3 regions of the Enterobacter ludwigii genome follow, and region 1 is predicted to be linked to each of the others. Evidence: riboswitches for the same ligand, from Rfam matches in the RefSeq annotation. Region 1 holds a riboswitch; each other region holds the start of a gene.
What was found. A riboswitch is a leader RNA that binds a small molecule or an ion and turns the genes downstream of it on or off. The one in region 1 is predicted to bind thiamine pyrophosphate.
Positions count from the first base shown of each region.

Region 1 (9,939 bases):
GAAGTTCGTGAAATCCAACGCGATTGTCTATGCAAAAGAGAACATGACCATCGGAATAGGCGCAGGCCAGATGAGCCGCGTTTACTCCGCGAAAATTGCGGGTATCAAAGCAGCCGATGAAGGTCTGGAAGTGAAAGGCTCGGCAATGGCCTCTGACGCCTTCTTCCCGTTCCGTGACGGTATCGACGCTGCTGCGGCAGTGGGCATTACCTGTGTTATCCAGCCTGGCGGCTCAATCCGTGACGACGAAGTCATTGCCGCTGCTGACGAACACGGTATTACGATGATCTTCACCGACATGCGTCACTTCCGCCATTAATCCACGGAGCAGAAAATGAAAGTATTAGTCATTGGTAATGGCGGGCGCGAGCACGCTCTGGCGTGGAAAGCGGCCCAGTCGCCGCAGGTGAAAACCGTCTTTGTGGCACCGGGTAATGCCGGTACTGCGCTGGAACCCACGTTACAGAACGTCGCTATCGGCGTGACCGATATCCCGGCCCTGTTGAGCTTTGCTCAGCAGGAGAAAATCGATCTGACCATCGTGGGTCCGGAAGCGCCGCTGGTGATTGGCGTCGTTGACGCCTTCCGGGCTGCTGGCCTGCAAATCTTCGGCCCAACGGAAGGGGCTGCACAGCTGGAAGGTTCGAAAGCCTTCACCAAAGATTTCCTTGCACGTCATAACATCCCGACGGCGGAATATCAGAATTTCACCGAAGTAGAGCCAGCCCTGGCTTACTTACGTGAAAAAGGTGCGCCTATCGTTATCAAAGCCGACGGTCTGGCCGCCGGTAAAGGCGTTATCGTGGCGATGACACTCGAGGAAGCCGAAGCCGCGGTTCAGGATATGCTGGCAGGCAACGCCTTTGGCGATGCGGGCCATCGCATCGTGATTGAAGAGTTCCTTGACGGTGAAGAGGCGAGCTTTATCGTGATGGTCGACGGCGAGCATGTTCTGCCGATGGCCACCAGCCAGGATCATAAACGCGTTGGCAATGCAGATACCGGGCCGAACACCGGCGGTATGGGCGCTTACTCCCCTGCCCCTGTGGTCACTGACGAAGTGCATCAGCGCACCATGGACCGCATTATCTGGCCAACCGTCAAAGGCATGGCTGCTGAAGGTAATACTTACACCGGTTTCCTCTATGCAGGCCTGATGATCGACAAGCAGGGCAATCCGAAGGTGATTGAGTTCAACTGCCGCTTCGGCGATCCGGAAACACAGCCAATCATGCTGCGCATGAAATCTGACCTGGTGGAACTGTGTCTTGCCGCCTGTGAAGGTAAGCTGGATGAGAAAACGTCTGAGTGGGATGAACGTGCTTCTCTGGGCGTGGTGATTGCTGCAGGCGGTTATCCGGGCAATTACAATACCGGTGATGAGATCCACGGTTTACCGCTGGAAGAATTGGAAGGCGCGAAGGTATTCCACGCCGGCACGAAGCTGTCTGACGACGATCGCGTGCTGACCAATGGCGGCCGTGTACTGTGTGCGACCGCGCTGGGTCACACCGTTGCAGAAGCACAGAAGCGTGCCTATGCGCTGATGGCAGATATTCACTGGAACGGTAGCTTTAGCCGCCAGGATATCGGCTATCGCGCAATTGCGCGTGAGCAGGGCGAGTAATTCTTCAGCCAGCCCCTCTCCCGTCAGGGAGAGGGGACGTCACTCAAAAACTCTTTTCTGTCGGCTGCCAGGTGCAGAAGTCTTCGTTCGCGACCAGCAGCAGTTGAGAACCTTCCGGCGCTTCCAGCCACGCCACACTCACTTCCATGGATGAATGCCGCTGACGGCGCTCAATATGTTCGGTTGCCCAGGCTTCAAGCTCAGGCTTAACGGTTTGCCCTTCGCAGGTTGTTACCGTGCCATCGGCATGCCAGCGCCCCTGGCGCAGCACAACGCGTCCCTGACGCAGCGCATCGCTGGTCTGGCGGATTTGTTCGGCACGATAACGATAGAGTGCGACTTGATCGCTGGAAAGCTGCTGTTTTTGACCGCTGACTTCCCGCTGCATAAAGCTCAGCTCGCCATGGTCATCAAAACGCACTTTCACATGTTCGGGGGTCTTGCTGTAGACATTCAGTTCTATCAGCGACAGGTCATCGCCCTGCCAGCGATACTCCGCGGTCGACGTATTGCCGTTATGCCACGGACTGAAAGCAGAAAGCAGATGCACTTCGCCGCCAGAATCTTTGCGCCAGATCCTCACCGCACCCTGGTTGTCAGCGTAGCCGCTGGCGGTAAACGGTGGCAGAGAGGTGTCGTGGCTACAGGCGGACAGAAACATCACGCTCGCCAGCGCGAAGAGACCACGCCAGACAGACAAAAGGGGCGTTGCCGCCCCTTCGTTAAAACTGTTCACTGCCACGCGTCTTACTTAACAGCGTCTTTCAGTGCTTTACCAGAAACAAATGCCGGCACGTTAGCTGCGGCGATTTTGATTTCTTTACCGGTCTGCGGGTTGCGGCCAGTACGCTCAGCGCGGTGGTTCACTTTGAAGGTACCGAAACCAACCAGTTGTACAGCATCACCTTCTTTCAGAGACTCAGTAATAGCAGCCAGGGTAGATTCCAGAGCAGCTTTAGCCTGCACTTTAGACAGATCAGCCTTGTCCGCAATTACATCAATCAGTTGAGTCTTGTTCATAAGTTATCCTTTCAATGTGTTTATCGCTTGCTAAGCATCGAGTGCGACGAAAATGCCAAAAAAGCACTCTCCTGCATACACGCACCGATAGCCACTTTTTTTCGCCCCCCAAATGTAGACCAGACAAGGGGCGAAAGGGAAGAGTCGAGGAGCGACAAAACGAGCGTTATATCAAGTTTTGTTGTCTCATTGGTTAAAAATTATACCAATATTGCTCTCACCAGCCTCACGTAAGTCCGCACGGAGCCCTTTTATCAGCTCAATATCGCGTTCTTCACACTCTGCCAGCAGGCGGAAAATTTCCCACTGGATATCCCATTCCTGCTCAACAGCGGGGTTCACTCGCAGCTCTTCGTCGGTCATTTCCCGACCTTCCTGGGTCATTTCCAGCATCGCGACGGTCGTAATGGATGCCTTGCTGACTTCGATAGCATGCTCCAGCGTTTCACCGCTCAGACGGGAATGAATCAGCTCGCTTAATGCCACGCAGGCATCAATGGCCGGATAGACCCCATACAGGTCGTAGTCATCCGCCGCCGGGATCGCCTCTTCAAGCTTTTCAAGCTGAGAGTCGAAGTTCACCTTAGCGTCTTTGACCGTCAGCGTCTCCCAGATTAAATCCAGGATGCGGCGATAAATCTGCCCTTCACCAAAGCCTGTCTGCTTGCAGAACGCGGCATAGTTGGGATACATGCGCTCGCACAGGCAAGCCATAAAAGTCACGTGCTGCCAGCTTTCCAGCTTCTCAAGGCGCAGATGAATCGGGTTTTGTAGCATGATGAGGTCTCGAATCGAAAATTAGCCGCAGTTTACCTGAATCATCACTGAATTTCTTGCCAACGCGTAAAAGCCGGACGCCCTGACGCTACCGCATCAGCCCAGCGGGTGGGCTCCGGTAAGCGATACCCTTTCATGCAGCGTTGCACCCAGGCCAGCGCACTGTCCGTGCTTACCCGATGCCCGGTGGCGATAAACAGGGGGTTACAACGCGCTTTACTGCGCCAGACCCACGCCAGTTGCTCACCCTTATCGATGAGAGGTGCCAGCGCGCCTGGCTCGGCGGAGAGCGGCTCAAACGCACCGCACAGGCGTTTTTTAGCCACACCGATAGTAGGGACATCCACCAGCAGCCCAAAGTGGCTGGCGACGCCTAAGCGGCGCGGATGAGAGATACCATGGCCGTCGACAAACAGCAGGTCGGGTTTTTGCGAGAGTTGCTCCCACGCTGCCAGCAGCGCGGGATATTCACGGAATGAGAGAAAGCCAGGAATGTACGGCATGGTGGTGGCGATACGCGCCACCTTGTACTCCACCAGTTCCAGCGAGGGATATTTCAGCAGCACCATTGCCGCCCGCGTCACTTCACCTCCCTGCTCAAACCCCACATCTGCTCCGCCAATGTACTGCGGCGGGTCTGTGTCCAGACGATCCTCGCGGATCACGGATGAGGCCAGTTCTATCTGTTGAGCGCGTAATGACGCGAGATCCATAACCACTCCTTACTGATGATAATGTGCAGAAAGTCGGTGCACCGCCTCCACAAACGCGCCAGCGTGTTCTGGCGGTACATCCTGATGAATACCGTGCCCGAGGTTGAACACGTGTCCTTCGCCCTGGCCGAAACCAGCAAGAATGGAGGCCACCTCTTCCTCAATACGGGCAGGCTGAGCATAGAGCATAGACGGGTCCATGTTGCCCTGCAGCGCCACTTTGTCACCCACGCGACGGCGCGCATCGGCAATATCGGTTGTCCAGTCGAGACCCAGCGCGTCACAGCCGGTTGCGGCCATGGCTTCCAGCCACTGTCCGCCGCCTTTAGTGAACAGCGTCACCGGCACCCGGCGACCTTCGTTTTCACGCAGCAGGCCATCGACGATTTTATGCATGTAATACAGCGAGAACTGCTGGTAATCGCGCCCGGTCAGCACGCCGCCCCAGGTATCGAAAATCATCACCGACTGCGCGCCTGCTTTAATCTGCGCGTTAAGATAGAGTGTGACGCTCTTCGCCAGCTTGTCGAGCAGCGTATGCAGCGCCTGTGGCTCCGCGTACATCATCTTTTTAATGACGGTAAAGGCTTTGCTGCTGCCACCTTCCACCATATAGGTCGCCAGCGTCCACGGGCTGCCTGAGAAGCCAATCAGCGGCACTTCGCCTTTCAGTTCACGGCGAATTGTGCGCACGGCGTTCATCACGTACCCCAGCTCCTGCTCAGGATCCGGTACCGGCAGCTTATCAACGTCGGCTTTGCTTTTGATCGGGGAGGTGAAACGCGGACCTTCACCGGTTTCGAAATAGAGCCCAAGGCCCATGGCATCCGGAATGGTCAGAATGTCCGAAAAGAGAATAGCGGCATCCAGCGGGTAGCGGCGCAGCGGCTGGAGCGTCACTTCGCAGGCCAGCTCGGCATTTTTGCACAGCGACATAAAATCACCCGCCTGCGCACGCGTGGCTTTGTACTCTGGCAGATAGCGCCCCGCCTGGCGCATCATCCACACCGGGGTGACATCAACGGGCTGGCGCAGCAGCGCACGCAGATAACGATCGTTCTTCAGTTCGGTCATTTTGCAGTTCCTTATTGCGTCAGTCCGTGAGTGTAACACTACTCATACTCGGCCCGACACATTGCCACGGTATCTTCTATCAGCCGACGGGCTACCGTTCCCGGCGGGGGTAACAGTGGCAAATCGTCATAACGGTACCAGTTCGCGTCCAGCAGCTCTTTCTGGTCGATAACAATCTCACCGCTATCGTATTCGGCCATAAACGCCGTCATCAGCGACTGCGGGAACGGCCACGGCTGAGACGTTACGTAACGCAGGTTCTTCACCCGGATCCCGCTCTCTTCCATCACTTCACGCGCCACCGCCTGCTCCAGCGTTTCGCCCACTTCAACGAACCCGGCAAGAACAGTATGAATGCCGTTGCGATGGCGGGTATGTTGCGCCAGCAGAATGGAATCGTCACGCCGGATAGCGACGATAATGCACGGCGCAATCTGCGGATAATAGCGTTCACGGCAGTGGCTGCAGAGCATGGCCCACTCGGTTTTGCTCGGGTGCATGGTATGCCCGCAGTAGCCGCAGTATTTATGCGATCGGTAAAACTCGGCCAGCTGCACGCCACGGCCTGCCAGCTGGAACAGGCCCACATCAAGATCCAGCACCTGACGAACTGATCCCATGTCCTGGCGGCGAGGCTGCTGGATCAACCACACCGGCTCCCCTTGCCACTCGCCGATCTTCAGCGCAGGCTGACCAACGAGATCGAAACGATCGGCAGTGCCATAGGGTATTTCCCCACCGGGCAGCCATAATTTTTGTTCGTGACTGACAATCCACCAACCCAGATCTGATTTTTCAATAATACGATCCATATCTATTGCACTACCTTCGCTTCACTGACATGTTGTTAGCATTGTGGTTACATTTTGGATAAGCAGAATCAATTCTAAACCTTGCGGAGTCGAACATGTTAAACCAGCTAGAAAGCCTGACTGAGCGCGTTAGAGGAAGTAACAAACTGGTGGATCGCTGGCTACATGTGCGCAAGCATCTACTCGTGGCTTATTACAATCTGGTCGGTATTAAGCCTGGCAAAGAATCGTTTATGCGGCTGAATGAAAAAGCGCTGGATGATTTTTGTCAGAGCCTGGTCGACTACCTGTCCGACGGCCATTTCAATATTTATGAACGCATTATCCGCGAAATGGAAGGCACTAGCCCGTATTTAACGGCATCCAAACTCTACCCGCTGCTGGAAGCCAATACCCAGCAGATCATGAATTACTACGATTCCACCCTCGAGAACGCCATCGATCACGACAACTACCTTGAGTTTCAACAGGCGCTGTCCGATCTCGGCGAAGCGCTGGAAGAGCGATTCTCGCTGGAAGATAAGCTGATCGCCCTCGTGCTGGATAACGATTCTAAGGCCAGCAACGAAGATAACATCGCGCGGCCTGCTTGAGTTCTTAATCGTTAACGAGTAGTTTACAAACATTCGCCCCTCTCAGGAGGGGGGTATTACACGAAATCATTCATGCGATAGCGTGAACGATGGCGTGTAAATTTCTTGTCGGAGTGCCCAGTGTGAAAGCACGGGCTGAGACCGTTAATTCGGGATCCGCGGAACCTGATCAGGCTAATACCTGCGAAGGGAACAAGAGTAAAACTGCTGTAGTATCGCCCCCGGGCGATCTCCTCTTGCTTCATCCGTCGTCTGACAAGCCATGTCCTTCACTTTTGGAATGAGCTATGTCTACTACTAAACTGACCCGCCGCGAACAGCGCGCACACGCCCAACACTTCATCGACACCCTGGAAGGCACCGCTTTCCCGAACTCTAAGCGTATTTACATCACCGGCTCTCAGGCGGATATCCGCGTTCCGATGCGCGAAATCCAGCTTAGCCCGACGCTTCTTGGCGGCAGCAAAGAAAACCCGCAGTATGAAGACAACGAAGCCGTGCCGGTCTACGACACGTCTGGCCCGTACGGCGATCCTGATGTGGCCATTAACGTGCAGCAGGGTCTGGTAAAACTGCGCCAGCGCTGGATTGACGCGCGTAACGACTGCGAAGAACTGACGGTTCGCAGCTCTGCCTACACCAAAGAGCGTCTGGCCGACGATGGCCTGGATGAACTGCGCTTCGCGGGCCTGCTGACGCCGAAACGTGCGAAAGCGGGCAAATGCGTTACCCAGCTGCACTATGCGCGTCAGGGGATCGTCACCCCGGAGATGGAGTTTATCGCTATCCGTGAAAACATGGGCCGTGAGCGCATCCGTAGCGAAGTGCTGCGCCACCAGCATCCGGGCGAAGGTTTCGGTGCCCGCCTGCCGGAAAACATCACCCCGGAGTTTGTACGCGATGAAGTGGCCGCTGGCCGCGCGATTATCCCCGCCAACATCAATCACCCGGAATCCGAACCGATGATTATCGGCCGCAACTTCCTGGTGAAGGTCAACGCCAATATCGGTAATTCCGCGGTCACCTCCTCCATCGAAGAAGAGGTCGAGAAGCTGGTCTGGTCAACGCGCTGGGGCGCGGACACGGTAATGGATCTCTCCACCGGGCGTTATATCCACGAAACCCGCGAGTGGATCCTGCGTAACAGCCCGGTGCCTATCGGAACGGTGCCGGTCTATCAGGCGCTGGAGAAAGTGAACGGTATCGCTGAAAACCTCACCTGGGAAGCGTTCCGCGACACGCTGCTGGAGCAGGCTGAACAGGGTGTAGACTACTTCACCATCCACGCGGGGGTGCTGCTGCGCTACGTGCCGATGACCGCGAAGCGTCTGACCGGCATTGTCTCGCGCGGGGGCTCAATCATGGCGAAGTGGTGTCTGTCTCATCATCAGGAAAACTTCCTCTACGAACACTTCCGCGAGATCTGCGAAATCTGTGCCGCTTACGACGTCTCGCTGTCGCTGGGCGACGGCCTGCGCCCTGGTTCCATTCGTGATGCCAACGACGAAGCGCAGTTTGCCGAACTGCACACGCTGGGCGAGCTGACCAAAATCGCCTGGGAGTATGACGTGCAGGTGATGATTGAAGGCCCGGGCCATGTCCCCATGCAGATGATCCGCCGCAATATGACGGAAGAACTGGAGCACTGCCATGAAGCACCATTCTATACCCTGGGGCCGTTGACCACCGATATTGCCCCGGGTTACGACCACTTCACCTCCGGAATTGGTGCGGCGATGATCGGCTGGTTCGGTTGCGCCATGCTCTGCTATGTGACGCCAAAAGAGCACCTCGGTCTGCCCAACAAAGAGGACGTGAAGCAGGGGCTTATCACCTACAAAATTGCCGCCCACGCTGCGGACCTGGCGAAAGGCCATCCGGGCGCGCAAATTCGCGATAACGCGATGTCGAAGGCCCGCTTTGAATTCCGCTGGGAAGATCAGTTTAACCTCGCGCTCGACCCGTTTACCGCCCGCGCCTATCACGACGAAACCCTGCCGCAGGAGTCCGGCAAAGTGGCCCATTTCTGCTCCATGTGTGGGCCAAAATTCTGCTCAATGAAGATCAGCCAGGAAGTGCGTGACTACGCCGCCGCGCAAACCATTGAAGTGGGCATGGCGGATATGTCAGAAACCTTCCGCGCGAAAGGCGGCGAAATCTACCTCAAAAAAGAGGAGGCGTAATGTACCAGCCCGATTTCCCACCCGTGCCCTTTCGTTTGGGGCTCTACCCGGTGGTGGACAGCGTGGAGTGGATTGCCCGCCTGCTGGAGGCAGGTGTACGCACGCTGCAGCTACGCATCAAAGATAAACGCGATGAGGAGGTGGAGAACGATGTCGCTGCCGCCATCGCGCTGGGGCGTCGGTATAACGCCCGCCTGTTTATCAACGACTACTGGCGACTGGCGATAAAGCACCAGGCCTACGGCGTGCATCTGGGTCAGGAGGATCTGGAGACCACAGACCTGAATGCCATCCGGGAAGCCGGTTTGCGCTTGGGTGTCTCGACCCATGACGATATGGAGATTGACGTGGCGCTGGCGGCACGCCCTTCGTACATTGCGCTTGGACACGTCTTCCCGACGCAAACTAAACAGATGCCCTCCGCGCCACAAGGGCTGGCACAGCTGGCGGCTCACGTGAAGCGTCTTGCGCAGTACCCGACCGTGGCCATCGGCGGGATTAGCCTTGAACGCGCGCCGGCCGTGCTGGATACCGGTGTCGGCAGTATCGCCGTCGTCAGTGCCATCACCCAGGCCGCAGACTGGCAGGCCGCCACCCGGCAGCTCTTACAACTGGCAGGAGCAGGCGATGAATGATCGTGACTTTATGCGCTATAGCCGCCAGATCCTGCTGGAGGATATCGCCATCGACGGGCAGCAAAAGCTGCTCGCCAGCCGGGTTTTGATTGTCGGGCTGGGCGGATTAGGCGCGCCTGCCGCGCTCTATCTGGCCGGTGCAGGCGTGGGCACGCTGGTACTGGCCGATGACGACGAGGTGCATCTTAGCAACCTGCAGCGTCAAATCCTCTTTACCACCGAGGATATCAACCAGCCCAAAGTACACATTACCCGCCAGCGCCTGAACCAGCTGAACCCGGATATTGAGCTCATTGCGTGTCAGGAGCGGCTCAGCGGCGACAATCTGCTCCGAGAAGTCGCCCTGGCCGACGTGGTGCTGGACTGCACCGACAATATGGCAACCCGCCAGGCGATCAACGCCGCCTGTGTCGCAAAAAATACGCCGCTTATCACCGCCAGCGCGGTGGGATTCGGCGGGCAGATGATGGTCCTGACACCGCCGTGGGCGCAGGGCTGCTATCGC
Region 1 is NZ_CP017279.1:3,458,598-3,468,536, reverse strand. Features, by position in the region: gene purH (bifunctional phosphoribosylaminoimidazolecarboxamide formyltransferase/IMP cyclohydrolase) at 1-319, shown strand, start outside; gene purD (phosphoribosylamine--glycine ligase) at 335-1,627, shown strand; gene BH714_RS16310 (DUF1481 domain-containing protein) at 1,671-2,363, opposite strand; gene hupA (nucleoid-associated protein HU-alpha) at 2,375-2,647, opposite strand; gene BH714_RS16300 (YjaG family protein) at 2,834-3,424, opposite strand; gene nfi (deoxyribonuclease V) at 3,469-4,137, opposite strand; gene hemE (uroporphyrinogen decarboxylase) at 4,147-5,211, opposite strand; partial or broken gene BH714_RS24505 (hypothetical protein) at 5,213-5,302, shown strand; partial or broken gene nudC (NAD(+) diphosphatase) at 5,271-6,023, opposite strand; gene BH714_RS16280 (Rsd/AlgQ family anti-sigma factor) at 6,119-6,616, shown strand; TPP riboswitch at 6,716-6,825, shown strand; gene thiC (phosphomethylpyrimidine synthase ThiC) at 6,904-8,799, shown strand; gene thiE (thiamine phosphate synthase) at 8,799-9,434, shown strand; gene BH714_RS16265 (HesA/MoeB/ThiF family protein) at 9,427-9,939, shown strand, end outside.

Region 2 (9,939 bases), 1.1 Mb from region 1:
ATCTGGAAAACGGTAAAGGCGAAGCAATTGACGTGGCGCCAGGCAACGGCCATACCGTCTGGCTGCCGGTACCCGAAGAAGTGGAGCTGGAGTTTGCGCTGCTGATGCGTAATTTCAACGGTGAAAGTACCCGTAACCCGCACAGTAAATAGTCAAGCAGGGAAATTTTTTCGCGCTGGGATAATTCTTAGAATCGGATCACATACCGCTTCGTTCAATACGGGTATTATCCCCCCGCTGAAAAACATAACCCATAAATGCTAGCTGTACCAGGAACCACCTCCTTAGCCTGCGTAATCTCCCTTACGCGGGCTTATTTTTTCCCTTTCATCCTGTTCTTACCCGCTTTCTTCCTCCCTGCTATACACTCTTACTAACGCTAAAAAAGGGAGCAGCGCGGATGGCAATCTATCCAGACAGTTTATTGATTCTCAATGGCAAAAGTGCGGGCAACGATTTGTTGCGCCAGGCAGTGATGGATTTGCGTGAAGACGGTGCGCGTATACACGTACGAGTGACGTGGGAAAAAGGTGATGCGGCACGCTATATCGACGAAGGCCTGAAGCTCGGGGTCGAAACCATTATTTCTGGCGGGGGCGATGGCACCATTAATGAAATTGCTGGCGCTCTGATAGATCTTCCTGCAACCGACCGCCCGGTGATGGGCATTTTGCCGCTCGGTACGGCCAACGATTTCGCCACCAGCGCCGGCATCCCCGAAGAACTGGGAAAAGCCCTGCAGCTGGCTATCCTCGGCAAAGCCACCGCCGTGGATATTGCTCAGGTGAATGAAAAAACCTGTTTTATTAATATGGCGACCGGTGGATTCGGGACGCGCATTACCAGCGAAACCCCTGAAAAGCTGAAGGCAGCGCTGGGCGGCGTCTCGTATCTGATCCATGGCCTGATGCGTATGGATACCCTGAAGCCGGACCGCTGTGAGATTCACGGCGAGAACTTTCAGTGGCAGGGTGATGCGCTGGTGATTGGTATCGGCAATGGCCGTCAGGCCGGTGGCGGACAGCAGTTATGCCCGGAGGCGCTGATCAATGATGGTCAGTTACAGCTGCGTATTTTCACGGGTGATGGCCTGCTGCCTGCGCTGTTTACCACCCTGACCCAGCCAGAGGAGAGCCCGAATATTATTGCCGGTAAATCCGCGTGGTTTGAAGTGAATGCCCCACACGGCATGACGTTTAATCTTGACGGAGAGCCGCTGAGCGGGAAGCAGTTCCGCATTGAGGTGTTACCGGGCGCGCTACAGTGCCGGCTGCCACCGGACTGCCAGCTTCTGCGTTGACAGTGTGGCCGGGCGGCGGTAACGCCTGACCCGGCCAGCGTTTTACAAAAAGTCTTAAGCGATAGTCACTTTGCTGTCCAGGTACACATCCTGCACGGCATTGATCAGCTTCACGCCGTCAGCCATCGATTTTTTAAACGCCTTACGGCCCAGGATCAGCCCCATACCGCCCGCGCGCTTATTGATAACCGCCGTGCGCACCGCATCGGAGAGATCGGTGTCGCCACCCGCCGCACCACCGGAGTTAATTAACCCGGCACGTCCCATATAGCAGTTCGCCAGCTGATAACGCACCAGGTCGATAGGGTTTTCGCTGGTCAGTTTGCTGTAGACCCGGTCATCGGTGTAACCGAAGTTTACCGCTTTATAACCGCCGTTATTTTCCGCCATCTTCTGCTTCACAATATCCGCGCCAATGGTCGCCGCCAGATGGTTCGCCTGGCCGGTCAGGTCGGCAGAAACGTGGTAGTCCACTCCGTCTTTCTTAAATGCGGAGTTACGCAGATACGCCCACAGAACGGTGACCATACCCAGCTCATGCGCGCGTTCGAAGGCAGCAGAAATTTCTTCAATCTGGCGACGTGACTGCTCAGAACCAAAGTAGATCGTCGCCCCGACCGCGACCGCGCCCATATTGAACGCCTGCTCTACGCTGGCGTAAAGCGTCTGATCGTATTCGGTCGGGTAGCTCAGGGTTTCGTTGTGATTCAGTTTGACGAGGAATGGAATGCGGTGGGCATAGCGACGCGATACGGAGGCCAGTACGCCATAGGTGGACGCCACGCAGTTACAGCCCGCTTCTATCGCCAGTTCGACGATGTTCTTCGGATCGAAATACAGCGGGTTCGCCGCAAAGGAGGCGCCCGCGGAGTGCTCAACGCCCTGGTCAACCGGCAGAATAGAAAGATAACCGGTTCCCCCCAGTCGGCCGGTATTATAGAGGGTCTGCATATTTCGCAGTACCGCAGGCGGACGGTTGTTATCAACCATCACGCGGTCGACGTAATCGTGGCCAGGCAGATAAAGCTGGTCGGCTGGAATGGTCATACAACGATGCTGTAAAAGGCTGTCGGCGTCTTTGCCAAGCAACTGCGCAATATCAGTCATGTGATGCTCCCGTAAGCCCGACGTAATGTCGGTGAGTGTTTATCCAGACCCATAGCGTTATGGGCAGACTAAGCCTGGTACCGACTTAACAGATTTTCCACCATTTGCATTTTTTTTCAGCACAATCTGCTGGCTCGATTCGTGTACAACAAAACTGTTACATTGATCAAACAATCACCGCAAAGGTATTTAAAAGGTATTATTAAGTGGTATGTTAAAGGCGTACCCTCTCTGACATGCAGGATTAAACAATGAAAACGAAAGTCCAACTGTCATTCATGATGTTTGTTGAATGGTTTATCTGGGGCGCGTGGTTTGTACCGCTGTGGCTGTGGCTGAGCAAAAGCGGTTTTACCGCCGGGGAAATTGGCTGGTCTTATGCCTGTACCGCGATTGCCGCGATCCTCTCCCCCATTCTGGTGGGTTCACTGACCGACCGCTTTTTCGCTGCGCAGAAAGTACTGGCCGTACTGATGTTCGCCGGTGCCATTGTGATGTACTTCGCCGCACAGCAAACCCAGTTCAGTACCTTTTTCCCGCTGCTGCTGATTTACTCCCTGACCTATATGCCGACCATTGCGCTGACCAACAGTATTGCCTTCGCCAATGTGGATGATGTGGAGGCTGATTTCCCGCGTATCCGCGTGATGGGCACCCTTGGCTGGATCGCCTCGGGACTGGCGTGCGGTTTTCTGCCGCAGATGATGGGCTATAACGACATTTCCGATACCAATATTCCGCTGCTGATGACGGCGGGCAGCTCCGCCCTGCTCGGTGTCTTTGCGCTGTTCCTGCCGAACACCCCGCCGAAGAGTACCGGCAAGATGGATTTCAAAGTCATGCTGGGGCTGGATGCGCTGATCCTGCTGCGCGATAAAAACTTCCTGGTGTTCTTCTTCTGCTCATTCCTGTTCGCGATGCCGCTGGCCTTTTATTACATCTTTGCCAACGGCTATCTCACCGAAGTGGGGATGAAAAACGCCACCGGCTGGATGACGCTCGGCCAGTTCTCCGAAATCTTCTTTATGCTGGCGCTGCCGTTCTTCACCAAACGCTTTGGTATTAAGAAGGTCTTGCTGCTGGGCCTGCTCACCGCCGCCATCCGCTATGGCTTCTTTGTTTACGGTGGTGCCGACCAGTACTTCACCTATGCCCTGCTGTTCCTCGGCATTCTGCTGCATGGCGTGAGCTACGACTTCTACTATGTGACCGCGTATATCTACGTGGATAAAAAAGCGCCGGTGCATATGCGCACCGCCGCACAAGGCCTGATTACGCTGTGCTGTCAGGGGTTTGGTAGCCTGTTAGGTTACCGCCTGGGCGGCGTGATGATGGAAAAAATGTTCGCATACAAAGAGCCGGTGAATGGGTTGACCTTCAACTGGGCCGGAATGTGGGCATTCGGAGGGATCATGATTGCCGTGATCGCCGTGCTGTTTATGCTGTTTTTCCGCGAATCGGACAAAGAGATCACCGCAATTGAGGTGGTTGAAGGCGATACCGCGCTGACACGAGGGGAAGTTAAATGAAACAAGAACGTGTTCTCGGTGCCCTTTACGGGCAAGCGTTAGGGGATGCGATGGGCATGCCGTCGGAGCTTTGGCCGAGAAAGCGCGTCAAAGCACACTTCGGCTGGATCGACCGTTTTTTACCCGGACCGGCTGAAAATAACGCCGCCTGCTATTTTAAGCAGGCAGAATTCACCGACGATACGTCAATGGCGTTATGCCTGGCGGATGCGATTATCGAATGCGACGGGCAGATCAACGCAGATGTTATCGGCAAACATATTCTGCACTGGGCGGAATCGTTCGATGCGTTTAACAAGAATGTGTTAGGCCCGACATCGAAGATTGCGCTTAACGCCATTCGTGACGGCATGCCGGTCAGTGAACTGGAAAACAACGGCGTCACCAACGGTGCGGCGATGCGCGCCTCTCCTCTGGGCTGCCTGCTGCCGGCCACGCGTCTGGAACACTTTGTCGCAGAGGTAGCGCTGGCCTCCAGCCCGACCCATAAATCCGACCTCGCGATTGCCGGCGCGGTGGTGATAGCCTGGGCAGTGTCGCGTGCCATTGACGGTGAACGCTGGCAGAACATCGTCGATGCCCTGCCAGGCATTGCCCGCTACGCACAGGAAGCGAAAACAACCACCTTCAGCGCATCGCTGGCGGCACGGATTGAGCTCGCCCTTAAGACCGTGCGTGAAGCCAACGGCATCGATTCCGCCAGCGAGCAGGTTTACCAGCTTATTGGCGCGGGCACCAGCACGCTTGAGTCGGTTCCAGCGGCGATTGCGATGGTCGAACTGGCAGGCACCGACCCGAACCGCTGCGCCATTTTGTGCGCCAACCTCGGCGGTGATACGGACACCATCGGCGCGATGGCGACGGCAATCTGCGGTGCGCTTCACGGCGTACAGGCGATTGACCCGGCGTACAAGGAGGAACTCGACGCCGTAAACCGCCTCGACTTTAACCACTACTGTGAAAAACTGCTGCACTTCCGGGAGCAAAGGGAGGGCGTATGAGTGCTTTTGCTGCACGCCTTGAAACACTGCACGCCACTCGCCCGGTCACGGTGCTGGGTGCCGCGGTCATCGACGTGATCGCTGACGCCTATGCCCTGCCCTGGCGCGGGTGTGATATCGAACTTAAACAACAGGGTGTCAATATCGGCGGCTGTGCGCTGAATATTGCTATTGCGCTGAAACGGCTCGGGATCGCCGCGCAAAACGCGCTCCCCGTCGGCCATGGAGTGTGGGCAGACATCATCCGTAACGCCATGGCCAAACAGGATCTGCACAGCGTCGTCGAAGTAGAAACGGGCGACAACGGCTGGTGTCTGGCGCTGGTCGAACCGGACGGTGAGCGGACCTTTATGTCGTTTAGCGGCGTGGAGAACCAGTGGCAACAGCGCTGGCTGGATGCGCTGAACGTGCCGCCTGAAAGCCTGGTCTACCTCTCAGGCTATCAGCTGGCGTCACCGTGCGGAGAGCGTCTGACGGCCTGGCTGGAGGGCCTGGAAAACGTTACCGCGTTTATCGACTTTGGGCCGCGTATTGCCGATATCCCTGATGCGCTGATGGCGCGGATCATGGCCTGTAAGCCGATGGTATCGCTTAATCGCCAGGAAGCGGAGATGGCAGCGGGACGATTTGGCATGGAAGCTGAAACACTCGGCCCGCAGTGGCTACAGCGTTTTGGTTCTGCGCTGATTATTCGCCACGATAAAGACGGTGCCGCCTGGTTTGAGGGTGATAAATCGGGCTACGTTCCGGCGTTTCCCGCAACCGTCGTCGACACGATCGGTGCGGGCGACAGCCACGCCGGTGGCACGCTTGCCGGGCTGGCGGCAGGATGGTCGCTGGCTGATGCCGTTACGCTTGGCAATGCAGTGGCGGCCTGGGTCGTTAGCCACCGCGGCGGCGACTGCGCGCCAGGGCGCGAGGCGTTACTCCTCGCACACAAAGACGTATAAATCGCTACGGCAGTAGCTGATGCTGAACTCAATGGGCCGGTTCTGCTGATCAAGTGCAACCTGCTTGATCACCAGCACCGGGATTTTGTCATCCATGCGGATATGCGTCTGAAACTCGCTGTCCGGCATGCGGGCACTGACGCGTGAGCGGGTGCGTTGCGGGAAGATATTCTGGCTACGGAAGTAGTCATACAGGGAAATCCCAATTGCATCCGGATCGTGAATCAACCCTACCGGCACCCAGGACTCCTCAATCGATACGGCGTCATCATCCACATAGCGGATGCGCTTAAGCAAAAAGACCTCGCTCTCCGGCGGCACTGACAGCTGGCTGGCCACCTCTTCCGGGCATTTCACCACCCGTTTATTCACCCACAGCGTGTTGGGCTTTTTGCCGCGCAGCACCACCTGCTGAGAAAAACCGCGCGCTTCCTTGAGCGAGTATTCAAAGATGTTATTGATTTGCGTCCCGTAGCCGCGGGCGCGCGTCACTACGCCCTCGGCTTCCAGAGCCTGCATCGCTTTGCGCACGGTAATGCGCGACACGCCGGTTAACTGACTGAGATCGCGCTCGCCGGGCAGTATATTCCCATGCTCCAGCACCCCGTTGCGTACCGCGTTTTTTACCGTTTCGGCAAATTTCAGATACAGCGGCGTGTTGTCCGGGGCGGCAATGCGTTCATTCAGTTGGTCGATTAACCGGGTATGCGCTTGTTCCATCTCTGTTTTTCTCAGGCCTGGTGTGTGTTGCCAGTATACGGCTTACCACCAGGCATGAAAATGGTGTACCGGACCAATACCGTGACCAACCTCGAGAGTATCGGCTTTTGCCAGCGCTTCGGAGAGCCAGATTTTAGCGTCGCGGACCGTATCCCCCCAGTTGTCACGACGGGGGCGCAAAGCCGCCAGCGCGGCAGAGAGCGTGCAGCCGGTCCCGTGGGTGTTTTTGGTCTGTACCCGCGGGGCCGTGAAACGCAGCGCACCGTCGTGGGTAAACAACCAGTCAGGGCTTTCTTCATCATCAAGATGACCGCCTTTCATCAGCACGGCACCGCAGCCCATCGCCAGGAGCGCATTCCCCTGCTCTTTCATTTCGCGCTCATTTTGCGCGTGCGGCGCATCCAGCAGCGCAGCGGCTTCAGGCAGATTAGGCGTGATAAGCGCCACCTGCGGCAGCAGCTTACTTCGCAGCGTCTCGACGGCGGAGGCGGACAGCAGCGGGTCACCGCTTTTTGCCAGCATCACGGTATCCAGCACCACGTTTTGTACCTGGTAACGTTTAAGCCGTTCTGCCACCGCTTCAACAATGTCGGTCTCGGCCAGCATCCCAATCTTGGTGGTGTCGATTCGTACATCGCTGAAAACCGAATCCAGCTGTGCGGCGACAAAGTCCGGCTCAATGCGGTAAACCGACTGCACGCCACGCGTATTTTGCGCCACCAGCGCGGTAATCACCGAGCAGCCGTACGCCCCGAGTGCGGAGAACGTTTTCAAATCAGCCTGAATGCCCGCGCCGCCGCTTGGGTCGGTACCGGCAATGGTAAGGGCGTTAATCCGATTCATGCCCGTTCCTCCAGAGTGTAGAGCGCGTCGAGGAACGCGCTGGCAAAACTGCCGGGACCAACAGACCGGGCGACGGCCGCCGTTCCGGCACGTTTCATCCATCCGCAAGCGGCGGCAATGTTATCCAGCCGGTCACCGGGAAGCGAGCAGCTCGCCGCCACGACTGCCGAGAGCGCGCATCCCGTTCCCACCACGCGGGTCATCATCGGGTCACCGCCCACTACCGTGCGGGTGCGCTGCCCGTCGGTGACGTAATCCCGTTCACCGGTGACCACCACAATGGCATTCGTCTGGCGAGCCAGCGCCTGCGCGGCAGGCAACGCAGCCGCCGCCGTGTCGGTGGTATCGACGCCGCGCCCGCCCGCACTCATCCCGGCAAGGGCGAGAATTTCCGAGGCATTGCCGCGAATGGCCGCCGGTTTCAGGGCGAGGATTTGGTGGCAAAAACGGGTGCGGAACGTCAGCGCCCCTACGGCAACCGGGTCAAGCGTCCAGGGTTTCCCTGCGGCCACTGCACGCTCAATCGCCCGGCGCATCGACTGGGCGCGCGGCGCCGTCAGCGTCCCGACGTTAATCAGCAGGGCATCTGCGAGCGCGGCAAACTGCTCGGCCTCTTCGGCTTCAATCACCATAGCCGGAGAAGCGCCAAGCGCCAGTAACACATTGGCCGTAAAGGTCTGTACCACATCGTTGGTCATACAGTGGGTAAGTGGGGAACGGGTTCGAAACTGATGTAAAACGTGTAAATCGAGCAGGTCAGGCTGCATGGTATCGCTCCTGCCGTGCGTGAAGAAGCGATGACCGGGAAGGCATCTGACTTCCCTACGCTGGCATTATCCAGATCAGGTAATACGGGTATTTCTCAGCCCATCAGTGATGGGGCACCCCGAGTCATTGGTAAGAATTCACTTACATTTGGCAGATTAGGGGAAGAGTACCAGTGATGCAAGACCTGTTGATTTCTCGCTTTCACGATTTTGTTATACCAATCAGATGTAATGAGAAGCCTGTAACCGCTATGTCCGGGAATAAAAACAACCTGTCGTGACCCCGGTATTTTGCAGGTAATGTCGAGATAATGCGCTTAAAGGGCCTATCTGCCCCCCTTAACGTCCCTCAATGGCACGATTTGTCACACACTTTTCTCTCTTTTTACAGTCCTGACAAAATACGCGTAACCGGCTGTTTTTGTTTGGCATAAAGCGCAATTTTTATTCTTAAAATGAGGATATTCCCTCCCCCGTACCGCATGTCATAAAACAGTAAACAAATTAACCATTGAGCCTCGTGACAAAAGGCTCTATATTGGCGGCGTTTTTTTCAGGCCCCCATCTGTTTTTTAACTTTTTATTCAATCGTTGCTCATAACGAAGCGGCGGTTGTAGGAGTGATATGATGACGGATAAAGTCCGTATTGACACCGTAGATGCCCACAAAAGCAACGAAACCTATCTGGCCCGTCAGGCCGAGTTTGAATCTAACGTCAGGAGTTATCCGCGCAAACTGCCTTTAGCAATCACTAAAGCAGAAGGCGTGTGGATCACCGATGCAGACAATAAAGAATACCTTGACTGTTTAGCAGGCGCAGGCACCCTTGCGCTTGGACATAACCATCCTGATGTGCTGAAAAGCATCCAAAATGTCATTACCAGCGGCTTGCCGTTACATACTCTGGATCTGACTACGCCTCTGAAAGACGCGTTCTCAGAATATCTGCTCTCTCTGCTGCCTGGTCAGGGCAAAGAGTACTGCCTGCAGTTCACCGGTCCATCCGGTGCTGATGCCGTTGAAGCAGCGCTGAAACTGGCGAAAAAAGTGACCGGTCGTAGCGGTATCATCAGCTTCTCTGGTGGTTACCACGGTATGACTCACGGCGCACTGGCCGTTACCGGCAACCTGTCTCCGAAAGAAGCGGTTAACGGTATGATGCCAGAAGTGCAGTTCATGCCTTACCCACACCAGTACCGTTGCCCACTGGGTATCGGCGGTGAAGCGGGTGTGAAAGCGCTGACCTACTATTTCGAAAACCTGATCAACGACGTTGAAAGCGGCGTGCGTAAACCTGCGGCAGTGATCCTTGAAGCCGTTCAGGGTGAAGGCGGCGTGAACCCGGCTCCGGTTGAGTGGCTGCAGCGCATCCGTAAAGTGACTCAGGAACACGGCATTCTGCTGATCCTCGACGAAGTTCAGGCTGGCTTTGCCCGTACCGGTAAATTCTTCGCCTTCGAACACGCGGGCATTGAGCCAGACATCATCGTGATGTCTAAAGCGGTTGGCGGCGGTCTGCCACTGGCGGTACTCGGCATCAAAAAACAGTTCGATGCGTGGGCACCAGGCCACCACACCGGTACCTTCCGCGGCAACCAGCTGGCAATGGCAACCGGTCTGACAACGCTGAAAATCCTGAAAGACCAGAATATCGCGGGCAAAGTGGCCGCGCAGGGCGAATGGCTGAAAGGCCAGCTGAACGAGATGGCGAAACGCTATCC
Region 2 is NZ_CP017279.1:2,361,429-2,371,367, forward strand. Features, by position in the region: gene trhP (prephenate-dependent tRNA uridine(34) hydroxylase TrhP) at 1-152, shown strand, start outside; gene yegS (lipid kinase YegS) at 401-1,300, shown strand; gene fbaB (class I fructose-bisphosphate aldolase) at 1,355-2,407, opposite strand; gene BH714_RS11145 (nucleoside permease) at 2,659-3,936, shown strand; gene BH714_RS11150 (ADP-ribosylglycohydrolase family protein) at 3,933-4,937, shown strand; gene BH714_RS11155 (PfkB family carbohydrate kinase) at 4,934-5,887, shown strand; gene BH714_RS11160 (GntR family transcriptional regulator) at 5,861-6,607, opposite strand; gene thiD (bifunctional hydroxymethylpyrimidine kinase/phosphomethylpyrimidine kinase) at 6,650-7,450, opposite strand; gene thiM (hydroxyethylthiazole kinase) at 7,447-8,217, opposite strand; TPP riboswitch at 8,253-8,349, opposite strand; gene BH714_RS11175 (diaminobutyrate--2-oxoglutarate transaminase) at 8,843-9,939, shown strand, end outside.
Region 2: another riboswitch for thiamine pyrophosphate. It lies ahead of thiM (hydroxyethylthiazole kinase); the one in region 1 lies ahead of thiC (phosphomethylpyrimidine synthase ThiC).

Region 3 (9,939 bases), 420 kb from region 1:
TATCGCCTTTGAGTCGGCGCGCAAACGTCGTCATAAAGTGACGTCTATCGATAAAGCGAACGTTCTGCAGTCTTCTATTTTGTGGCGTGAAATCGTCAGTGAAGTCGCGAAACAGTATCCGGATGTCGAACTGTCCCATATGTACATCGACAACGCGACCATGCAGCTGATTAAAGATCCATCACAGTTTGACGTTCTGCTGTGTTCCAACCTGTTCGGCGATATTCTCTCGGACGAGTGCGCAATGATCACAGGCTCTATGGGGATGTTGCCATCAGCAAGCCTCAATGAAGAGGGATTTGGCCTGTACGAACCTGCAGGCGGCTCCGCGCCCGATATCGCCGGCAAAAACATTGCCAACCCGATTGCGCAGATCCTCTCCCTGGCCTTGCTGTTGCGCTATAGTCTTGATGCCGGTGATGCAGCAACTGCAATTGAAAACGCCATTAACCGTGCGTTAGAAGAAGGTGTCCGTACCGGTGATTTAGCACGCGGCACGGCGGCAGTCAGTACCGATGAAATGGGCGACATTATTGCCCGCTATGTCGCTGAAGGGGTGTAATCATGGCGAAAACGTTATATGAAAAATTGTTTGATGCGCACGTAGTTTACGAGGCACCAAACGAAACCCCACTGTTGTATATCGATCGCCATCTGGTGCACGAGGTTACCTCCCCTCAGGCATTCGACGGACTGCGTGCGCATAAGCGCCCGGTGCGCCAGCCAGGTAAAACCTTCGCGACAATGGATCACAACGTCTCCACGCAAACCAAAGATATCAATGCGTCGGGCGAAATGGCGCGTATCCAGATGCAGGAGCTGATCAAAAACTGCAATGAATTTGGCGTCGAGCTCTACGATCTGAACCACCCGTATCAGGGTATCGTCCACGTAATGGGGCCAGAACAGGGCATCACCCTGCCCGGCATGACCATTGTCTGCGGTGACTCCCACACGGCCACCCACGGCGCGTTTGGGGCCCTGGCGTTCGGTATTGGTACCTCTGAAGTTGAACATGTTCTGGCGACGCAGACCCTGAAACAGGGCCGCGCCAAAACCATGAAGATTGAAGTGAAAGGCAAAGCGGCCCCGGGCATTACCGCCAAAGACATCGTGCTGGCCATCATCGGTAAAACCGGCAGCGCAGGCGGCACCGGTCACGTGGTTGAATTCTGCGGTGAAGCCATCCAGGCACTGAGCATGGAGGGCCGTATGACGCTCTGCAACATGGCCATTGAGATGGGGGCAAAAGCGGGTCTGGTTGCGCCAGACGAAACAACCTTCAGCTATGTGAAGGGCCGTCTGCACGCGCCGAAAGACCAGGATTTTATTGAAGCAGTTGCGTACTGGAAAACCCTGAAAACCGACGATGGTGCGACGTTTGACACCGTGGTTACGCTGCAGGCGGAAGACATTGCGCCACAGGTCACCTGGGGAACCAACCCGGGCCAGGTGATTTCCGTTAACGATAACATTCCTGACCCGGCCTCTTTCAGCGATCCGGTCGAGCGCGCCAGTGCGGAAAAAGCGCTGGCCTATATGGGTCTGAAGCCAGGCATTCCGTTGACTGACGTGACCATTGATAAAGTGTTTATCGGCTCCTGCACCAACTCCCGTATCGAAGATTTGCGCGCGGCGGCCGAGATTGCCAAAGGCCGTAAAGTGGCACCGGGCGTTCAGGCGCTGGTCGTGCCGGGTTCCGGCCCGGTGAAAGCCCAGGCGGAAGCTGAAGGCCTGGATAAGATCTTTATCGAAGCGGGCTTCGAATGGCGCCTGCCTGGCTGCTCCATGTGCCTGGCCATGAACAATGACCGCCTGAATCCTGGCGAGCGTTGTGCCTCCACCAGTAACCGTAACTTTGAAGGCCGTCAGGGCCGCGGTGGGCGTACTCACCTGGTCAGCCCGGCAATGGCCGCCGCTGCGGCAGTGACCGGTCATTTCGCCGATATTCGCAGCCTGAAATAAGGAGACAATCATGGCAGAGAAATTTACCCAACATACGGGCCGGGTTGTCCCACTGGACGCCGCTAACGTCGACACTGACGCCATCATTCCAAAGCAGTTTTTGCAGAAGGTGACCCGTACCGGGTTTGGCGCGCATCTGTTTAACGACTGGCGCTTCCTGGACGACAAAGGCGAAGTGCCCAATCCCGAGTTCGTGCTGAACTTCCCGGAATTTAAAGGCGCATCGATTCTGCTGGCGCGTGAAAACTTTGGCTGCGGCTCTTCCCGTGAACATGCACCCTGGGCGCTCACCGACTACGGGTTTAAAGTGGTTATCGCCCCAAGCTTTGCCGATATCTTCTACGGCAACAGCTTCAATAACCAGCTGCTGCCGGTGACGCTGAGCGATGCGCAGGTGGACGAATTGTTCGCCCTGGTGAAGGCAAATCCTGGGATTTCGTTTGAAGTGGATCTGGAAGCGGAAGTGGTGAAAGCGGGTGATAAATCCTACAGCTTCAGCATTGACGCCTTTCGTCGTCACTGCATGCTGAATGGCCTGGACAGTATTGGCCTGACGCTGCAGCACGAAGATGCTATCTCCGCCTATGAGCAAAAACAGCCTGCGTTTATGGGGTAGGCTGCGTACCATCCCGGTGAAGATCAACATCGTCCAACATAATGGGTGCAGTACACCCTCAGTGTTAATTGATGTGGGACTCACCACTGTTTGCCTCTTGCGTCAGCCTGAGGCAAACAGCCTCGGCTGACGCCACGCGCGCTATGCGCCTTCTCAGACCCTGTCAGAAAATCGTTTTATTGCGTGAAGCCGCCTTCCAGAATCAGACATCTTTTACCCGGCAGGTTAGCACCAGCGTCACCACGGAAATGGCCGCAATCATCCAGTACACTGACGCGTGGCCGTAGGTTTGCGACAACGCCCCCTGAATCACCCCTGCCAGAATAACGCCCGTTGAAATGCTGTTGGTAAAGAGCGTAGTGGCAGAGCCTGCCCTTCCCGGCATTAAGTCCTGGAACCAGAGCATCCCAATCCCGGCCACGATGCCAATAAACACGGCATTAAACAGCTGCAGCGCAAGCAGTGCTTCGCGCGAATGGAAGACGATCAGCCCCAGATAAAAAAGCACTCCCGCCGCCACGGCGACGATCATCATGCGGCGCTTTCCAAAACGCTTAACGTAATAACCCGCCAGGATCATCGCCGGAATTTCCAGGCCGGCTGCCGTCCCCATCAGGATCCCCGCAAGCTTGTCCGGCAACCCCAGATCGCTGCTGATCCACAGCGGCATATCAATGATGTACATGGTGTTGCAGGTCCACATCAGCATGGACGCGATAAACAGCATGCGGACGTTTTTATCCTGCCAGCCGCTCACCTGGGTGATGGGTTTATCCGTTGTCTGCTCCACTCGCGCCACTGAGGGTAGCGTAAAGGCAATCAGTATCAGGCTGATGACAAAAATGCCGGCAGCGATGGAAAACATGGTGGTAAAGCCATAGTTCAGCGCCAGCATAAACGCCAGCGGCGGGCCGATCACCCAGGCCAGAGAGAGCTGCGCACGCATGACCGAGCTGAACATCACCACTTCCCGCGCCGAGTTATCCGCATATTCACGGGCCAGCGCGAACAGCTGCGGCATGGCGGTATTGGCGAGCGACGCCAGAAGCACGCCGCAGGTAATCAGCGTCAGGTAATGGCGATTGAAGGCAAACAGCAGCGCGTTACCCACGGCCATGGCGCAGCAAAAGAGGATCAGTTTGCGACGATCGCCCCGATTGTCCGATCGTTTTGCCAGTGCCAGACTGACCAGGATCCCGGCGATGGCGTTCACGGTATAAAACAGCCCCACCCAAAACGGCTGCGCCCCCACCTCACGGCTGAGAAACAGACTCAGCGTCGGAGCCTGCAATGCCCCCGCCACGCCCATCATAAAGGCCACCAGCATAAAAGCGGCATACACGCCGTTCAGGCGTCGCCCCATCGTCATCAACCAGAGCATGCGCAAGTCCTTGTGAAAGCGAATCGAAAGTGGGTGAATAGTAAACGAAAAAAGCCAGCAAAAACATTTTGCTGGCGGGTGATAAGCACCAATACTCAGTCACACATGATCGAGGCGAGTTAGCAAGAAGAGGTCGGTTTCGTAACGTCCCACTGCATCAGATCTTCCAGGATTTTCAACCGTTGCTCTGCACACTGGCGGGCCAGCCAGGACGCTCCCTGCGTCGCTGAAAAATAACGCTGATAAAACTGACGTGCGGTAGACCTCTTCATAATTTACCTCCTCACTTCATCGGGAAGAATTATTGGCCTAATATAGGGATTAATAAATTGCTGATTTTTTGTCAGGAGTTCCCCTTTTATGCCCTCTGGTCGTCTGCAACAACAATTTATCCGCCTCTGGCAATGCTGCGAGGGGCGATCGCAGGAGACCACGCTGAACGAGCTGGCGGACCTGCTCAGCTGTTCGCGCCGGCACATGCGCACGCTGCTTAATACCATGCAGCAGCAGGGCTGGCTCAACTGGGAGGCCGAGGCGGGTCGCGGAAAACGCTCGCGCCTGACCTTCCTGTATACCGGGCTGGCGTTGCAGCAGCAGCGGGCGGAAGACCTGCTGGAACAGGACCGCATCGACCAGCTGGTGCAGCTGGTGGGGGACAAAGCGGCAGTACGCCAGATGCTGGTGTCGCATCTCGGGCGCAGCTTTCGTCAGGGTCGCCACATTCTGCGGGTGCTCTACTATCGACCAATGAAAAACCTGTTACCCGGCACGGCGTTACGCCGCTCTGAAACCCATATGGCCCGACAAATATTCAGCGGCCTGACGCGCATAAATGAGGAAAATGGGGAACTGGAAGCGGATATTGCGCACCACTGGCAGCAACTTTCTCCTCTTCACTGGCGCTTCTTTCTACGTCCTGGTATTCATTTCCACCACGGCCGCGAGCTGGAGATGGTCGATGTGATTGCCTCTTTAGAGCGCGCCTGCACGCTACCGCTCTATTCCCATATTTCACGCGTTCACTCCCCTACGGCATGGACACTGGATGTTGAACTGTCTCAGCCGGACAAATGGCTTCCGTGGCTGCTGGGCTATGTACCGTCGATGATTTTGCCCGGTGAATGGGAGTCGATGAATAATTTTGCCAGCCTGCCGATTGGCACCGGCCCCTACTCTGTATCGCGCAATAACAACAACCAGCTGAAAATCCGTGCCTTTGATGACTATTTTGGCTACCGGGCGCTGATCGACGAAGTGAACGTGTGGGTATTACCGGATCTCAATGAAGAGCTGAGCGCCGGGCTGACGCTGGAAGGGCCCACCACGGGCGAAAAGGCCGTGGAGAGCCGGCTCGAAGAAGGGTGCTATTACCTGCTGTTCGACAGCCGTACCCATCGCGGGGCAAACCATGAGGTGCGCAAATGGATAAGCCACGTGTTGTCGCCCTCCAGCCTGATTTATCATGCGGAGGAGCAGTACCAAACCTACTGGTTCCCGGCGTATGGTCTGCTTCCTCGCTGGCATCACGCCCGTCCGACATACTGCGACAAGCCCGCCGGGCTGGAGTCCATCACCCTGACCTACTATCGCGAGCACGTTGAACACCGCTTTATCGCCAGAATCATGACCCGACTGCTGGCCGCCGTTGGGGTGAGGCTGGATGTCAAAGAGGTGGATTACGATGAATGGCATCAGGGGGAGATCGTCAGCGACATCTGGCTCAACAGCGCCAACTTTACCCTGCCGCTTGATTTCTCGCTCTTCTCTCACCTGTATGAGGTCCCGCTTATCCAGCACTGCATAGACCGGGACTGGCAACAGGACGCGGCACGCTGGCGCGCCGGCGACATGAATCTGGCCTCATGGTGCCAGCAGTTGCTGGCTGAACAAGCGATCGTGCCGTTGATCCACCACTGGCTGATGATCCAGGGGCAGCGTAGTATGCGCGGTGTCAGAATGAATACGCTGGGCTGGTTTGATTTTAAATCCGCCTGGTTTTCACCGCCGGAGCCATAACACTTTCGTAATATTTGCCAAATCATTACAATAGCGCCGTTCTCAACGGGGTGCTGCATCACTGATGTGCGCTGAGATAATACCCGTCGAACCTGATCCGGATAACGCCGGCGAAGGGATTTGAGGCTGTCACTCAAAATCCTTTGCCACTCAACCTTGAGGTGCAAAGTGTTAAAAAAAGTTCTCCCCCTTCTGGCGCTGTTTGCGCTGCCTGCTGTCGCGAAGCCCGTCCTGACGGTCTACACCTACGATTCCTTCTCAGCCGACTGGGGTCCGGGTCCGGTGGTGAAAAAAGCCTTTGAAGCTGACTGTCAGTGCGAACTGAAGTTCGTGGCGCTGGAGGATGGAGTCTCGCTGCTTAACCGCCTGCGCATGGAAGGCAAAAACAGTAAAGCCGATGTGGTGCTTGGGCTGGATAACAACCTGCTGGAGGCCGCCTCGAAAACCAAACTGTTTGCCAAAAGCGGCGTCGCCACCGATGCCGTCAGCGTCCCGGGCGGCTGGCAGAACGACACCTTTGTGCCGTTCGATTACGGTTACTTCGCGTTTGTTTACGACAAAAACAAGCTTAAAAACCCGCCGAAAAGCCTGAAGGAACTGGTCGAAAGCGAGCAGAAATGGCGCGTTATTTATGAAGATCCTCGCACCAGTACGCCAGGCCTGGGGCTGCTGCTGTGGATGCAGAAAGTCTACGGCGATGACGCTCCGCAAGCGTGGCAGAAGCTGGCCGCCAAAACCGTCACCGTGACAAAAGGCTGGAGCGAAGCCTACGGTCTGTTCCTGAAAGGGGAAAGTGATCTGGTTCTGAGCTACACCACCTCCCCGGCTTACCACATCATCGCCGAGAAAAAAGACAATTACGCCGCCGCCAGTTTTGCTGAAGGGCACTATCTGCAGGTCGAAGTGGCAGCCCGCACGGCATCCAGCAAACAGCCCGAACTGGCCGAGAAGTTCCTGAAATTTATGGTCTCCCCGGCATTCCAGAACGCTATTCCAGCGGGTAACTGGATGTACCCCGTGACCAGCGTGGCGTTGCCAGCGGGCTTTGAGAAACTGACCAAACCGCAAACCTCGCTGGAGTTTACGCCTCAGCAGGTTGCCGCACAGCGAGCAGCATGGGTAAGTGAATGGCAACGCGCCGTCAGCCGTTAATTCCCGGCTGGTTAATTCCTGGGCTGCTCGCCGCCGTATTGATGGTGGCGGTCAGTCTGGGCGCATTCCTTGCTTTATGGTTTAACGCGCCAGAGAGCGACCTGTTCGCGCTCTGGCACGACAGCTATCTCTGGCACGTTATCCGTTTCTCTTTCTGGCAGGCCTTTCTCTCTGCGCTGCTGTCGGTTATCCCCGCCATTTTCCTGGCACGCGCGCTTTATCGCCGCCGTTTCCCCGGCAGGCAGGCCCTGCTGCGCCTGTGCGCCATGACGCTGATCCTGCCGGTCCTGGTGGCCGTGTTTGGCATCCTGAGCGTCTATGGTCGTCAGGGGTGGCTGGCTTCACTATTCGGCCTGCTGGGTCTGGAGTGGCGCTTCTCGCCCTACGGACTGAAGGGCATTCTGCTGGCGCACGTCTTTTTCAATATGCCGATGGCGACCAGACTCTTTTTACAGGCACTGGAAAACATCCCCGGTGAACAGCGCCAGCTTGCCGCCCAGTTGGGCATGCGCGGTATGTCCTTCTTCCGCCTGGTCGAATGGCCGTGGCTGCGTCGTCAGATCCCGCCGGTTGCGGCTCTGATCTTTATGCTCTGTTTCGCCAGTTTTGCCACCGTGCTTTCACTCGGCGGCGGCCCGCAGGCCACCACCATCGAACTGGCAATTTACCAGGCGCTCAGTTACGACTATGACCCCGGCCGCGCCGCGCTGCTGGCGATGGTGCAGATGGTTTGCTGCCTGTGCCTTGTGCTGCTGAGCCAGCGTCTGAGCAAAGCCATCCCGCCGGGCAGTAATCAGATAACCGGCTGGCGCGACCCGCAGGACAGCATGCATAGCCGGATCGCTGATCTGCTGCTTATCACGCTGGCGCTGCTGCTTCTGCTTCCGCCGCTGATGGCCGTCATCGTCGATGGCCTGAACCTGAATCTCGTTACCGTGATGCAGCAGCCCGTTCTCTGGCAGGCAACGTGGACCTCGTTACGGATCGCGCTCGCCGCCGGGCTGCTGTGTGTCATGCTGACCATGATGCTTTTATGGAGCAGCCGCGAGCTTTACGCGCGTCAGGCCCGTAAAGCCGGGCACGCCCTGGAGCTGACAGGCATGCTGATCCTGGCGATGCCCGGCATTGTACTGGCGACGGGGTTCTTTTTACTGTTCAACAGCACTATTGGCCTGCCGGAAAACGCCGACGGCATCGTGATTTTCACCAATGCCCTGATGGCGATCCCCTACGCGCTGAAGGTGCTGGAAAATCCGATGCGAGACATCAACAGCCGCTACGCGCTGCTGTGCCAGTCGCTCGGTCTGCAGGGCTGGCAGCGGCTAAAGATTATCGAACTGCGTGCGCTGAAACGCCCGCTGGCCCAGGCCCTGGCCTTCGCCTGTGTGCTCTCAATTGGTGATTTTGGTGTCGTGGCGCTCTTCGGTAATGAAGATTTCCGCACCCTGCCGTACTGGCTGTACCAGCAAATTGGCTCCTATCGTAGCCAGGAGGGAGCCGTCACGGCGCTGCTGTTACTGGTGCTCTGCTTTGCCTTATTTACCGTTATCGAAAAACTTCCGGGGCGTAATGTTAAAACTGACTGATGTAACCTGGCTCTACCAGCATCTGCCAATGCGCTTCTCCCTTTCGGTTCGTCAGGGAGAGATGATTGCGGTTCTGGGTCCGAGCGGGGCCGGAAAGAGTACTTTGCTCAATCTGATTGCCGGTTTTCTGCAACCGGCGAGCGGGTCGATAGTGATTGAAAACCGCGACCATACGCGCACGCCACCCGCCCGACGTCCGGTGTCGATGCTGTTCCAGGAAAACAATCTGTTCATGCATCTGACGGTGCGGCAAAACATCGCCCTGGGTATGGATCCTGGCCTGAAACTCAACGACGGTCAGCGCCAGAAGCTGGAGCTGATTGCCGCTCAGATGGGCATTACCGCGTTTATTGATCGCCTCCCCGAAGCCCTCTCCGGCGGGCAGCGTCAGCGGGTGGCGCTGGCGCGCTGCCTGGTGCGCGAGCAGCCCATACTGCTTCTGGATGAGCCCTTCTCTGCACTCGATCCTGCCTTGCGCCAGGAGATGCTTACCCTGGTGCAGGACGTGTGCCAGCGTCAGCAACTGACAATGCTGATGGTTTCGCACAGCATTGAGGATGCCGCGCGGATTGCGCCACGATCGGTGGTCATTGCAGAAGGGCGAATTGCCTGGGATGGCGGCACAGAGGAACTGCTCAGCGGTCACGCAGGGGCGTCTTCATTGTTAGGCATCAGTGCGGGCTGACCCTCTCCCACGGGAGAGGGAAACAGATTAACGGCTCACCACCTTCAAGAGAATTTCACCGTACACCGGCATCAGCGGGTGGCGAATCAGGGCGACCAGCGCCACTGCGGCAACCCCCAGCATTAACGGCGCGAGCCACAACAGGCGCGAGCGTGGCAGATAACGCGTCAGGCGATCAACATTCGCTTTCGCGCTGCGCCACAGTCGCCAGCACAGCCAGGCAGCGATCCACAACAGCAGGGCCGTAGCCAGCAACAACCACTTAAACTCACCGCTTTGCATTCCGTCAGGAATATCAACGGTGGCCCCTGCCAGGATCCCCGGCAGAAAGTAGAACGGCGGCCAGAAAACACAGCCGATGATGTTCGGCAGCACGAATTTCGCAACAGGCAGATCCAGCATCCCCGCGACCATCGGCACCAGCGGACGCGTTGGTCCAACAAAGCGACCCACGAGGATCGTGAACATGCTGTGCTGATGCAGCGCATGTTCGGTTTTATCCAGCAAGGCTTTGTTCTTTTTCATGAACGACCAGCGG
Region 3 is NZ_CP017279.1:3,875,581-3,885,519, reverse strand. Features, by position in the region: gene leuB (3-isopropylmalate dehydrogenase) at 1-562, shown strand, start outside; gene leuC (3-isopropylmalate dehydratase large subunit) at 565-1,965, shown strand; gene leuD (3-isopropylmalate dehydratase small subunit) at 1,976-2,581, shown strand; gene BH714_RS18280 (sugar efflux transporter) at 2,784-3,962, opposite strand; gene sgrT (glucose uptake inhibitor SgrT) at 4,082-4,234, opposite strand; gene sgrR (HTH-type transcriptional regulator SgrR) at 4,323-5,978, shown strand; TPP riboswitch at 6,015-6,115, shown strand; gene thiB (thiamine ABC transporter substrate binding subunit) at 6,147-7,130, shown strand; gene thiP (thiamine/thiamine pyrophosphate ABC transporter permease ThiP) at 7,106-8,716, shown strand; gene thiQ (thiamine ABC transporter ATP-binding protein ThiQ) at 8,700-9,401, shown strand; gene BH714_RS18250 (DedA family protein) at 9,429-9,939, opposite strand, start outside.
Region 3: another riboswitch for thiamine pyrophosphate. It lies ahead of thiB (thiamine ABC transporter substrate binding subunit); the one in region 1 lies ahead of thiC (phosphomethylpyrimidine synthase ThiC).